Regions from separate parts of the Labrys monachus genome, predicted to be linked through region 1. Evidence: predicted binding sites of a transcription regulator. Region 1 holds the regulator's gene; the other holds the start of a gene.
The links. Region 1 encodes PhoB, which activates phosphate uptake and scavenging genes when phosphate is short. Its sites were predicted from a motif close to TGTCATNNANCTGTCAT; they were not measured.

Region 1 (5,226 bases):
CGTCCACGAGCCAGGATCGTCTTCGGATCGACAAATGGCTCTGGCGTGTGCGCGTCGCCAAGACGCGCACATCGGCCGCGAAACTGGTGGCGGACGGCTATGTCCGCATCAACGGGACCAAGACCGATTCGCCCGCCAAGACGGTGAAGGCGGGCGACGTGCTGACGATCGCCCTCGAACGCACCGTGCGCGTCTATCGCGTGCTCGAACTGGGCGGGCGGCGCGGCCCGGCGGCGGAGGCGCAGGCTTTATACGAGGACCTTTCGCCCGAGCCGCCGCAGGGGTGAGGCAGGCATGGGTGCTCGACAATCCGTATATTCATACCATATTGAACCGATGATCCGCGACGCCTTCAGCGGCGGAGAATATCAGGGCGGCCATGCTGACCAACAAGGGTAAATACGGACTCAAGGCTCTGGCGCATCTGGCCGGCCTGCCGACCGGCGAGACGGCGCAGAGCCAGGAGATCGCGGAAGCCAACCAGATCCCCAAGAAATTCCTCGACGCGATCCTCGGCGAGCTGCGGGTCGCCGGGATCGTCCGCAGCAAGAAGGGCAAGGGCGGCGGCTATATGCTGGCGCGCGACGCCAGCCAGATCAGCGTCGGCAACGCCATCCGCGTGCTGGACGGGCCGCTCGCCCCGATCGCCTGCGCCAGCCGCACCGCCTATCAGCCTTGCACCGACTGCCCGGATGTTCCAAGCTGCACGGTGCGCCTGCTGATGCAGAAGGTGCGCGACATATCCTCCAATCTCCTCGACAACACCTCCGTCGAGGAAATGCGCCAGGCCGCTCTCGGCGAACAGGCGCTGAGCTACTCGATCTGACGGTCAATCCGGTCATTTACGCGGCGATCTGAGGCAGGGGCGGCACTGCGCGTCCCGACCTGTTTGCCTGGAACTACGGAGAGCATTGATGGAAAAGCGTGCAATTGGACGATCCGATCTGATGGTGGCCCCGCTCGGGCTGGGCGGCAACGTCTTCGGCTGGAGCGCGGACGAGAAGGCCTCGTTCGCGGTTCTCGATGCCTTCGTCGATGCGGGCTTCAATCTCGTCGACACCGCCGACGTCTATTCGGCCTGGGCCCCCGGCAACCAGGGCGGCGAGTCGGAGACGGTGATCGGCAAATGGATGAAGGAGCGCGGCAACCGCGATGCGATCGTGCTGACCACCAAGGTCGGCTCGGAAATGGGCCCGGGCAAGAAGGGCCTGTCCCGCAGCTATATCACCAGCGCCGTCGAGGCATCGCTGCGCCGCCTGCAGACCGACTATATCGACCTCTATCTCTCCCATTGGGAGGATCCCGAGACGCCGCTGGAAGAGACGCTCGGCATCTACGCCGATCTGGTCAAGGCCGGCAAGGTCAGGGTGATCGGCAATTCCAACCACAGCGCCAACACGATGTTCAAGGCGCTGGCGATCAGCGCCAAGGAAGGCTGGCCGCGGTTCGAGAACCTGCAGACGCATTACAATCTCTATGACCGCGCCGGCTACGAGGCCGAGCTGGAGCCGTTCTGCCTCAAGAACGAGATCGGCGTGACCAGCTATTTCTCGCTCGCCAAGGGCTTCCTGTCGGGCAAATATCGCTCGGAAGCCGATTTCTCCAAGAGCGCGGCCCGTGGCGGCGGCATGGCCGACTACCTCAACGAGCGCGGCCTGCGCATCCTCGACGCGCTCGACGCCGTGGCGAAGGCCAAGGGGGCGACGCCCGCGCAGATCGCCATCGCCTGGCTGATCGCCCGGCCCGGCCTCGTCGCGCCGATCGCCAGCGCCACCAGCGTCGCCCAGCTCGGCGATCTCATCGCCGCGACCGCCCTGTCCCTCAACGGCGCGGAAATCGAGCAGCTCAACAAGGCGAGCGCCTATTGAAGGCGCCGGGGGATCACCGCGCGTGCGACGGAGGGCCGGTCTCCGGCCTTCCAGTCGACCGGTGATCGCCGACGCCCCGCGGATTGTCGCCCGCGGGGCGCCGCACCATCAGTTCTGCTTGGAAAAGGTCTCGTCGAACGAATAGCCCGCGCCGCGGACGGTGCGGATGGGATCGATCTCGCGCGTGCGGTTCATCGCCTTGCGCAGGCGCCCGACATGCACGTCGACGGTGCGCTCGTCGATATAGACGTCACGGCCCCATACGCTGTCGAGCAGTTGCTCGCGGGCGAAGACGCGGCCGGGCGCCTGCATCAGGAATTCGAGCAGGCGAAATTCGGTCGGCCCGAGCCGGATCTCGCGCGTGCCGCGATGGACCCGCTTGGTCTCGCGGTCGAGGGAGATGTCGCCAGCCTTCAGGAGCGAGGCGACGTGATCGGGCTTGGCGCGGCGCAGCAGGGCGCGGACGCGGGCCGACAGCTCGGGCACCGAGAAGGGCTTCACCACATAGTCGTCGGCACCGGTGGCGAGCCCCCGGACGCGCTCGGTCTCTTCGCCGCGCGCCGTGAGCATGATCACCGGCAGCCGCTCCGTCTCCGGGCGCATGCGGATGCGGCGGCACAGTTCGATGCCGGACAGGCCCGGCAGCATCCAGTCGAGCAGCACCAGATCGGGGATGCTTTCGCGAAGGCGGATCTCCGCCTCGTCGCCGCGCGCCACGCTGTCGACCTCGTAGCCCTCGGCTTCGAGATTGTAGCGCAGCAGCAGCGTCAACGCTTCTTCGTCTTCGACGATCAGAACCTTGGCAGGCATAGGCCTCCCCCAGCATTGGCTCCGGAGGGCCGCCCGGCCGTCCGGAGGGGATTTGCGATGAAAGAGGGACCGGCGGCCGGCGGCCGGTTACCGCCTCCCGCCTTCACTTGACGGGAATGGGCAGGTCGACCAGCGAGGTGCTGGTGTCGTTCTTCGGGCGTTCGCCGGCCGGCGATTCGCCGGTGACGAGATAATGCACGGTTTCCGCGATGTTGGTGGCGTGGTCGCCGATCCGCTCGATGTTCTTGGCGCAGAACAGCAGATGGGTGCAGAAGCCGATATTGCGCGGATCCTCCATCATGTAGGTCAGCAATTCGCGGAAGAGCGAGGTGTACATCGCGTCGATCTCGCCGTCGGAGCGCCAGACGGACAGGGCCTCCTCGACATTGCGCTGGGCGAAGGCGTCGAGAACCTGCTTGAGCTGCTCGAGCACCAGATCGGCCATGTGATCGAAGCCGCCGAACAGCTGCACCGGCTGCATGTGGCCGTTGATGGCGACCACGCGCTTGGCGACGTTCTTGCCGAGATCGCCGATGCGCTCGAGGTCGTTGGCCACGCGCAGGGCCGAGACGATCTCGCGCAGGTCGAGGGCGAGGGGGCCGCGCTTGGCAATGACGAGGATGGCGCGGTCCTCGACCTGACGCTGCAGCCGGTCGATGCTGAGATCGAGCTCGATCACGGCCTGCGCCCGCAGGGTGTCCCGCTTGAGCAAGGCCTCGACGCTGTCGGCTACGCTCTTTTCGGCATAGCCGCCCATTTCGGCGATCATGTTGCGCAGTTCCCGCAATTCCTGATCGAAGGACGTAACGATGTGGTCGGACATGCCGCTCTCCCAATGTCGTGTGTCGGTGCCGGCGGCCCGCCGGCCCGGCCGGTTGCCGGTCAGCCGAAGCGGCCCGTGATGTAATCCTGCGTGCGGCTGTCGTCGGGCCTGGTGAAGATCTTGTTGGTCGGCCCGGCTTCGATGAGATTGCCGAGATAGAAGAACGCCGTCACGTCGGCGCAGCGTGCGGCCTGCTGCATGTTGTGCGTGACGATGACGATGGTGAAATCCCGCTTCAACTCGTCGATCAGCTCTTCGATCTTGGCGGTCGAGATCGGATCGAGGGCGGAGGTCGGCTCGTCAAGAAGGACCACTTCCGGCTTCACCGCGATGGTGCGGGCGATGCACAGGCGCTGCTGCTGGCCGCCGGACAGGCCGAGCGCCGACGTGTTGAGCCGGTCCTTGACCTCGTTCCAGAGGGCGGCCTTGGTCAGGCACCACTCCACGCGCTTGTCCATATCGGCCTTGCCGATACTCTCGTGCAGGCGCACGCCGAAGGCGATATTGTCATAGATCGACATCGGGAAGGGCGTCGGCTTCTGGAACACCATGCCGATGCGCGCCCGCAGCACGGCGGGGTCGATTTCCTTGCCGATGACGTTCTGGCCGTCGAGCAGCACCTTTCCCTCGGCGCGCTGGCCCGGATAGAGATCATACATCCGGTTGAGGACGCGCAGGAGGGTCGACTTGCCGCAACCCGACGGGCCGATCATGGCGGTGACACGGCGTTCGCCCATGTCGAGATTGATGCCCTTGAGCGCATGCTTGTCGCCGTAGAAGAAGTCGAGGGCTTCGACCTTGAGCTTGATCGCTGCATTCGGATCGAGGGCGGGACGGTCGGCAACCGCAATCGAGGCGTTGGAAGAAGAGGACATGGGAGCACTCATTTCTTGGGGGCGAGCACGACGCGGGTGATGATGTTCAGGGCCAGGACGCCGGCAGTGATGAGGAGCGCGCCGGCCCAGGCGATCGAGACCTGCGCCGGATCCGGCACCTGGGCGAGCTGGTTGATGGCGGCCGGAAGGCTTGGGAAAGCCTGGCCGAGATCGAATGTCAGGTTCGGGTTGCCGAAGGCGGTGAAGAGCAGCGGGGCGGTCTCGCCGGCGGCGCGGGCCAGCGAGAGCAGGATGCCCGTCACGATGCCCGTGCGGGCCGCCCGCCACGTCACCGATACGATCACCTTCCACATCGGCGCGCCCAGGGCGAAGGCGGCCTCGCGCAGGCCGATCGGCACCAGCGACAGCATGTCCTCCGTGGTGCGGACGACGACCGGCATGATGATGATGGCAAGCGCCACGACGCCCGACCAGCCGGAGAACCCGCCGGTCGGCACCACCACCATCTGGTAGACGAACAGGCCGATCAGGATCGAGGGGGCCGAGAGCAGGATGTCGTTGATGAAGCGCACCGCCGCGGCGAAGCGGCTGCCGCGTCCGGCCTCGGCCAGATAGGTGCCGGCCATGATGCCGATCGGCGCGCCGATCACCAGAGCGAGGGCCACCATCAGAAGGCTGCCGACGATGGCGTTGAGCAGGCCGCCGTCGGAAATGGCCTTGGTGAAGATATCGCTGCTCAAGGCGGGGAGGCCGCGCTGGAGCAGAGTGAACAGAATCCAGGCGAGCGCGATCAGCGAGATCACGGCGAAGGCGCTGGATATGGCCTTCATCGTGTAGTCGACGGAACGGCGGCGTGCGAGGCGGTCCATGATGTTTCCTCTCGTCCTAT
Region 2 (5,226 bases), 2.4 Mb from region 1:
TCAGGAGGTCGATGACGAAGACGGTGACGATGATCATCACCAGCATGGCGCTGACGTCCGAATAATAGAAGCTGCGGATGGCGACGATGAATTCCTGCCCGATGCCGCCGGCGCCGATGAAGCCCATGACGCTGGCGCTGCGGACATTGATCTCGAAGCGAAGCAGCGTGTAGGACGCGAAGCTCTGCATCACCTGCGGCACCACGGCGAAGCGTATCGTCTGGAGCCAGGAGGCGCCGGTGGCGGTGACGCCTTCGACCGGCTTCATGTCGATGTTCTCGACGACCTCGGCGAACAGCTTGCCGAGCGCGCCCATCGTGTGGACGGTGAGCGCGACGGCACCGGCCATCGGTCCCGATTTGAACGCGATCAGGAAGATCATCGCAAACACGATGTCGGGCACGGTGCGGCAGAATTCGAGCCAGCGCCGCGCCAGGGCGCGCAGGATGCGGCTGGACGTCAGGTTGGCCGACGCGGCGAAGCACAGGAGGAAGGCGCCGACGGCACCGAGAAGCGTGCCGACATAGGCCGCGAGCAGGGTGTCGCCGAGCAGAAGCAGCCACTTGCCGAAATTCCAGTACCAGCTCGCCATGTCCCCGGCGAAGTTGGACAGCGTCAGATGGGGCAGGATGCGGACGATATAGCTGGTGAAATTGTCGATATGGGCGAAGAAAGCCCCGGGCCTGACGTCGGCGGCCCGGGCCGCCAGCGCATAGAGGACGGCGACGACGACGAACCCCAGCCACGCCTTGCGCCGCTTGGCCGCAACCGCATCGCGATAGGTGTGCAGCAGCGCCCTCGACTGAGCCTCGGGCAGTTGGTGGATGGCCGGCAAGAGAGGCTCCGCGTCGAAATCCCCGAAAAGGAAGAGGGCGGACAGGGCGACCATGCGCACCGGGACAAGCGCGATGGGAGGGGCGACCACCGATCGACCCGCTCCCTTGCCGCCTGTGGACAGGGGTGTCGGCGCTCCGTGTCGAGCGTTACTGCGTCCGGCGCTGGGCGTCGTTGAACTTCACCATGTCGATGATGCCCTGGTAGTCCTTGGCGGTGATCGGGGCGAGTTCGAGGTCCTTGCCGTCCGACAGCTTGTCGAAATCGACCTTGTCGTTCTTGCTCATCTGGGTGAGCGCCGCGGTGATCTTCTGCTTGAGGTCGCCGGGCAGCGAGGAGAGGACCGCGTAGGGCCCTTCGGGCAGGAAGCCGGACTTGAAGAGGATGCGGAAGTCCGACTTCTTCATCACCGAACCGTCGTCGTTCTTGAGGATGTTGCGGCTGAGCATGCGCGTCAGGTTGGAATCGTCTTCCGAATTCCAGGCGTTCACCGCGGCGTCGGCCGTGCCCTGGGCGAGCGCCAGCACGGCATTGTCGTGGCTGCCGGCATAGACGGTCGAGCCGAAGAAGGAATCGACCTCGTATCCCTGCTGGTGAAGGTAGAAGCGGGGGGCATTGTTGCCCGAGGTCGAGTTCGGGTCGACCAGAGCGAGCTTCTTGCCCTTGAGGTCGGCGATGCTCTTATAGGGGCTCTCCGCCTTCACATAGAGCACCGAATAGTAGCCGGTGAGGCCGTTGGAATGGCGGGCGACCGCAACCGGTTCGGTGGCGACGCCGGTGATCACGGCGCGGGCATAGGACGCCGGCCCGTAATAGGCGATCTGCGCGAAGCCGGCGCGCTGCGCCTCGATCACCGCGGCATAGTCGCTGGCGACGTTGAGCTTGACGGGAACGCCGACCTGCTTGGCGAGGTAGTCGGCCAGCGGCTGGTAGCGGTCGACGGTGGTCGAGGCGTTCTCGGCCGGGATGACGGCCAGCGTCAGTTCCGGATAGGAGGCCTTCCAGTCCTGGGCGTGAGCCGGCCCCTGGGCGACGGCGGTGAAGGCGGCAGCGGCGAGGCCGAGCAGCATGCGGCGCGAAAGCATGGGCTTTCTCCTGGCGGGTTGAACGGTATCGAGGGCTCGTCGAGGACAGCCTCGACGGCTCGAATCTCAGGCGGCGGTTCGAGCGGGGCGAACCCACCCGGTTCCGGACGAGGCGGCAGCCGGCGGCGCAATTTCGGCATCCATCACCTCGCCGGCTTCGAGGCCGTAGAGCTCGCGGGCCGCCGAGGCGGTGAGGGCTTCGGGCGTGGCGTCGAACACGATCCGTCCGGCCGACATGCCGACCAGCCGGTCGCAATAGCTGCGGGCGAGGTCGAGCGAATGGAGGTTGCAGATGACCGTGATGCCGAAATGCCTGTTGATGCGCAGGAGCGCATCCATCACGACCTTGGTGTTGCGCGGATCGAGCGAGGCGATGGGCTCGTCGGCCAGGATGATCGACGGCTCCTGCATCAGGGCGCGGGCGATGGCGACACGCTGCTGCTGGCCGCCGGACAGGCTGTCGGCGCGCTGCGCGGCGAGGTTGGCGATGTCGAACTGCTCGAGCGCCGACAGGGCCATCGCCCGATCCTCGCGGCTCCACCGTTGCAGCAGGGCATTCGTCGTGGAGATCTTGTTGAGCCGGCCCATCATCACATTGGTGAGGACATCGAGGCGGCCGATCAGGTTGAACTGCTGGAAGATCATGGCACAGCGCGCACGCCAGTCCCGCAGAGCCTGGCCGCGCAGCGCCGTGACGTCGAGGCCGTCGAAGCCGATCCTGCCTTCCGATGGGTCGACCAGCCGGTTCAGCATGCGCAGGAGAGTCGATTTGCCGGCGCCCGATCGCCCGATCACGCCCACGAAGCTGCCGGCCGCGATGTCGAGATTCACGTCGGACACGGCCGACTTGCCGCTGAAACGCCGGGAAACGCCCTCGATAGCCAGCATGCCTGACCTCTCTCGCTGTTGCAGCGCGAAATCGGTACGCTTGCCAAATTACGACGCCATGTCGGTTCCATGATGTTTTGACGACGCATCGACGCCGAGCGTCTCGAACTTCAAGTTGAATCGAAGCCTCAGAAGCGCGGCGCACATCGCGTGGGCCATCAAGGGCCGGCCGCAAGTCGCTGAAAGGACTCCGGGATTGCCGACGCCAGCGCGAAGGGGCCGCCATCGCGCAGCGCGCCTCTTGCCGTCTCGCCCGCAATCGGTCCATGGTGGCGCAAACCCGGCTTCCGCGGAAACGCGGTTGCTCCTGCTCTTTGTTTCGATGCGTCCTGCGATCTGCCGATCCGTCGGATCGCAGGACGTTTGAGGCCATGACCGCCGCGATGCTCCATTTCGAAGACTTTCCCACCGGCGAGACCGTCACCTATGGCAGCTATACGCTGACGCGGGAGGCGATCCTCGAATTTGCCGGGGAATACGATCCCCAACCCTTTCATCTCGACGAGACGGCGGCGGAGACATCGCTGCTGGGAGGGCTGGCGGCCTCGGGATGGCATGCCTGCGCCATCATGATGCGCCTCAATTGCGACGGCTTCCTGCTCGACGCGACGTCGATGGGAGCCCCCGGCATCGACGAGGTCAAATGGCTCGCGCCGCTGCGCCCCGGCGCGGTGCTGAGCGTGCGGCGCACCACGCTCGATTCCCGCGCCTCGAAGAGCCGGCCGGAGATGGGGCTCGTCAAGTTCCTGTTCGAGCTTCTCGCCGATGGCGAGGCCGTGGTGATGACGCAGGCGTGCTCCATCATGTTCGGGAGGCGCGCGGCATGAATTTCTTCGAGGATGTCGCCGCCGGCGACGTGAGCGAACTCGGCTCCTTCACCTTCACCGCGGAAGGCATCAAGCGCTTTGCCCGTGCCTATGACCCGCAGCCCTTCCATGTCGACGAGGCTGCGGCCGCGGCCAGCCTCTATGGCGGCCTGATCGCTTCCGGCTGGCACGTCGCCTCGGTGTGGATGAAGCTCCAGGTCGCCTATCAGAGCGAGATGATCGCCCGCGCCAGGGCAGCCGGCGAGCCGGTGGTGACGCTCGGCCCCTCGCCGGGCTTCCGCAACATGGTCTGGGCGAAACCGGTGCGGCCCGGCGATACGCTGCGCTACCGCGTCGAGATCACCGGCAAGAAGGAGAGCGCTTCGCGGCCGGAATGGGGCATCGTCTCGATGCTCGGCTCGGCCGACAACCAGCACGGCCAGCGCGCGTTCCAGTTCGACGGCGTGGTGTTCTGGGGCAGGCGCCGCAGGGCGGCATAGCTTCCCCCAATAGCAGGCGGTTTGGAGAAGAGGAGGCGTCGCGCCGCTACGCGCCAAGATTAAGAGGAAGAGGCGCAATATTGTCCTACCCGGGCTTGTCCCGGGTATTCAGCCTTCGTCCCGACTGAGGGCAGGCGGCCCAGTGGGATTGCCGGGACAAACTCGGCAATGATAAATCCTGAACCGTCACAGGCCAAAAATCGCCTTATCTCAGCGCATAGGGGCGGGACGCCCGTGGTGCCGGGGCGCTAGCGCGGGCGTTCGAGCTCGGCATAGACGGCGTAGCCGCGATGGATCGAGCGGCAGTCGAGCCGGCAGCCATGGTGCCGGGCGAGTTCCGCCAGCGCTGCCGGCAGGGCCGCGATCGGATGGACGTGGTAGCGGGCGAGCCAGGCGAACAGCAGCCGCTTGAACCAGGCCGGCAGGCGCTCCTGCTGGCCGAAATCCACGATGAGCAGCCGGCCGCCCGGCGTCAGCCCGGCGACGGCGCGTTCCAGTACGGCCCGCCAGTCCGGGATCATCGACAGCGTGTAGGAGATGTAGATGCGCTCGAAGCCGGGCCGGCCGATCTCGCCCGCCTCGAAGCGCGTGGCGTCGGCCTGGGCGAGCGCGATGCGGGCGAGGCCGCGGCGGGCCAGGGAGCGGCGTGCCGTTTCCAGCATCGCCGTCGAGATGTCGAATCCGTAGAGCGGGGACTGCGGATAGCGCCGCGCCACCGCCACCAGATTGCGGCCGGTGCCGCAGCCGATCTCGAGGATGGCGTCATCCTTGCCCGGCTTGATCGAGGCGATCAGCCGGTCGCGGCCCAGCAGGTAGTATTTGCGCGTCAGATCGTAGATGTGGCGCTGGTACCGGTAGTTCCGGTTCATCGCCTCGGCGGCGTCCTCCGCCGCCGGGGAATGGTGGTGCGCGCTCAATGGATTGTCCGCAGCTGGTAGAGGTGGAAGCCGCCATAGATGGCCGAGCGGTCGCGTGCGGTCAGCTCGCGGCAGCGCTCGCGATCGTAGAACCAGCGGGCCAGGATGTCGTCGGGGATGCGGCCGGGGAGCAGGCTTTCCTCGGCGGCGGTGCGGAAGATGACGCGCGCACCCGGACGGGCCGTGCGGGTGATCT

Region 2: phnC (phosphonate ABC transporter ATP-binding protein) is a predicted target of PhoB. The motif match lies at 2,877-2,893, and genes of this name have one in related genera.

What each region holds. Positions count from the first base shown of each region.
Region 1 covers NZ_JAUSVK010000001.1:2,447,246-2,452,471, forward strand. The annotation lists gene J3R73_RS11035 (RNA-binding S4 domain-containing protein) at 1-287, shown strand, start outside; gene J3R73_RS11040 (RrF2 family transcriptional regulator) at 380-826, shown strand; gene J3R73_RS11045 (aldo/keto reductase) at 915-1,868, shown strand; gene phoB (phosphate regulon transcriptional regulator PhoB) at 1,977-2,678, opposite strand; gene phoU (phosphate signaling complex protein PhoU) at 2,782-3,501, opposite strand; gene pstB (phosphate ABC transporter ATP-binding protein PstB) at 3,561-4,376, opposite strand; gene pstA (phosphate ABC transporter permease PstA) at 4,385-5,206, opposite strand; gene pstC (phosphate ABC transporter permease subunit PstC) at 5,223-5,226, opposite strand, start outside.
Region 2 covers NZ_JAUSVK010000001.1:4,864,244-4,869,469, reverse strand. The annotation lists gene phnE (phosphonate ABC transporter, permease protein PhnE) at 1-889, opposite strand, end outside; gene phnD (phosphonate ABC transporter substrate-binding protein) at 984-1,919, opposite strand; gene phnC (phosphonate ABC transporter ATP-binding protein) at 1,986-2,807, opposite strand; gene J3R73_RS22235 (MaoC family dehydratase) at 3,179-3,634, shown strand; gene J3R73_RS22230 (MaoC family dehydratase) at 3,631-4,113, shown strand; gene J3R73_RS22225 (class I SAM-dependent methyltransferase) at 4,362-5,030, opposite strand; gene J3R73_RS22220 (BtaA family protein) at 5,027-5,226, opposite strand, start outside.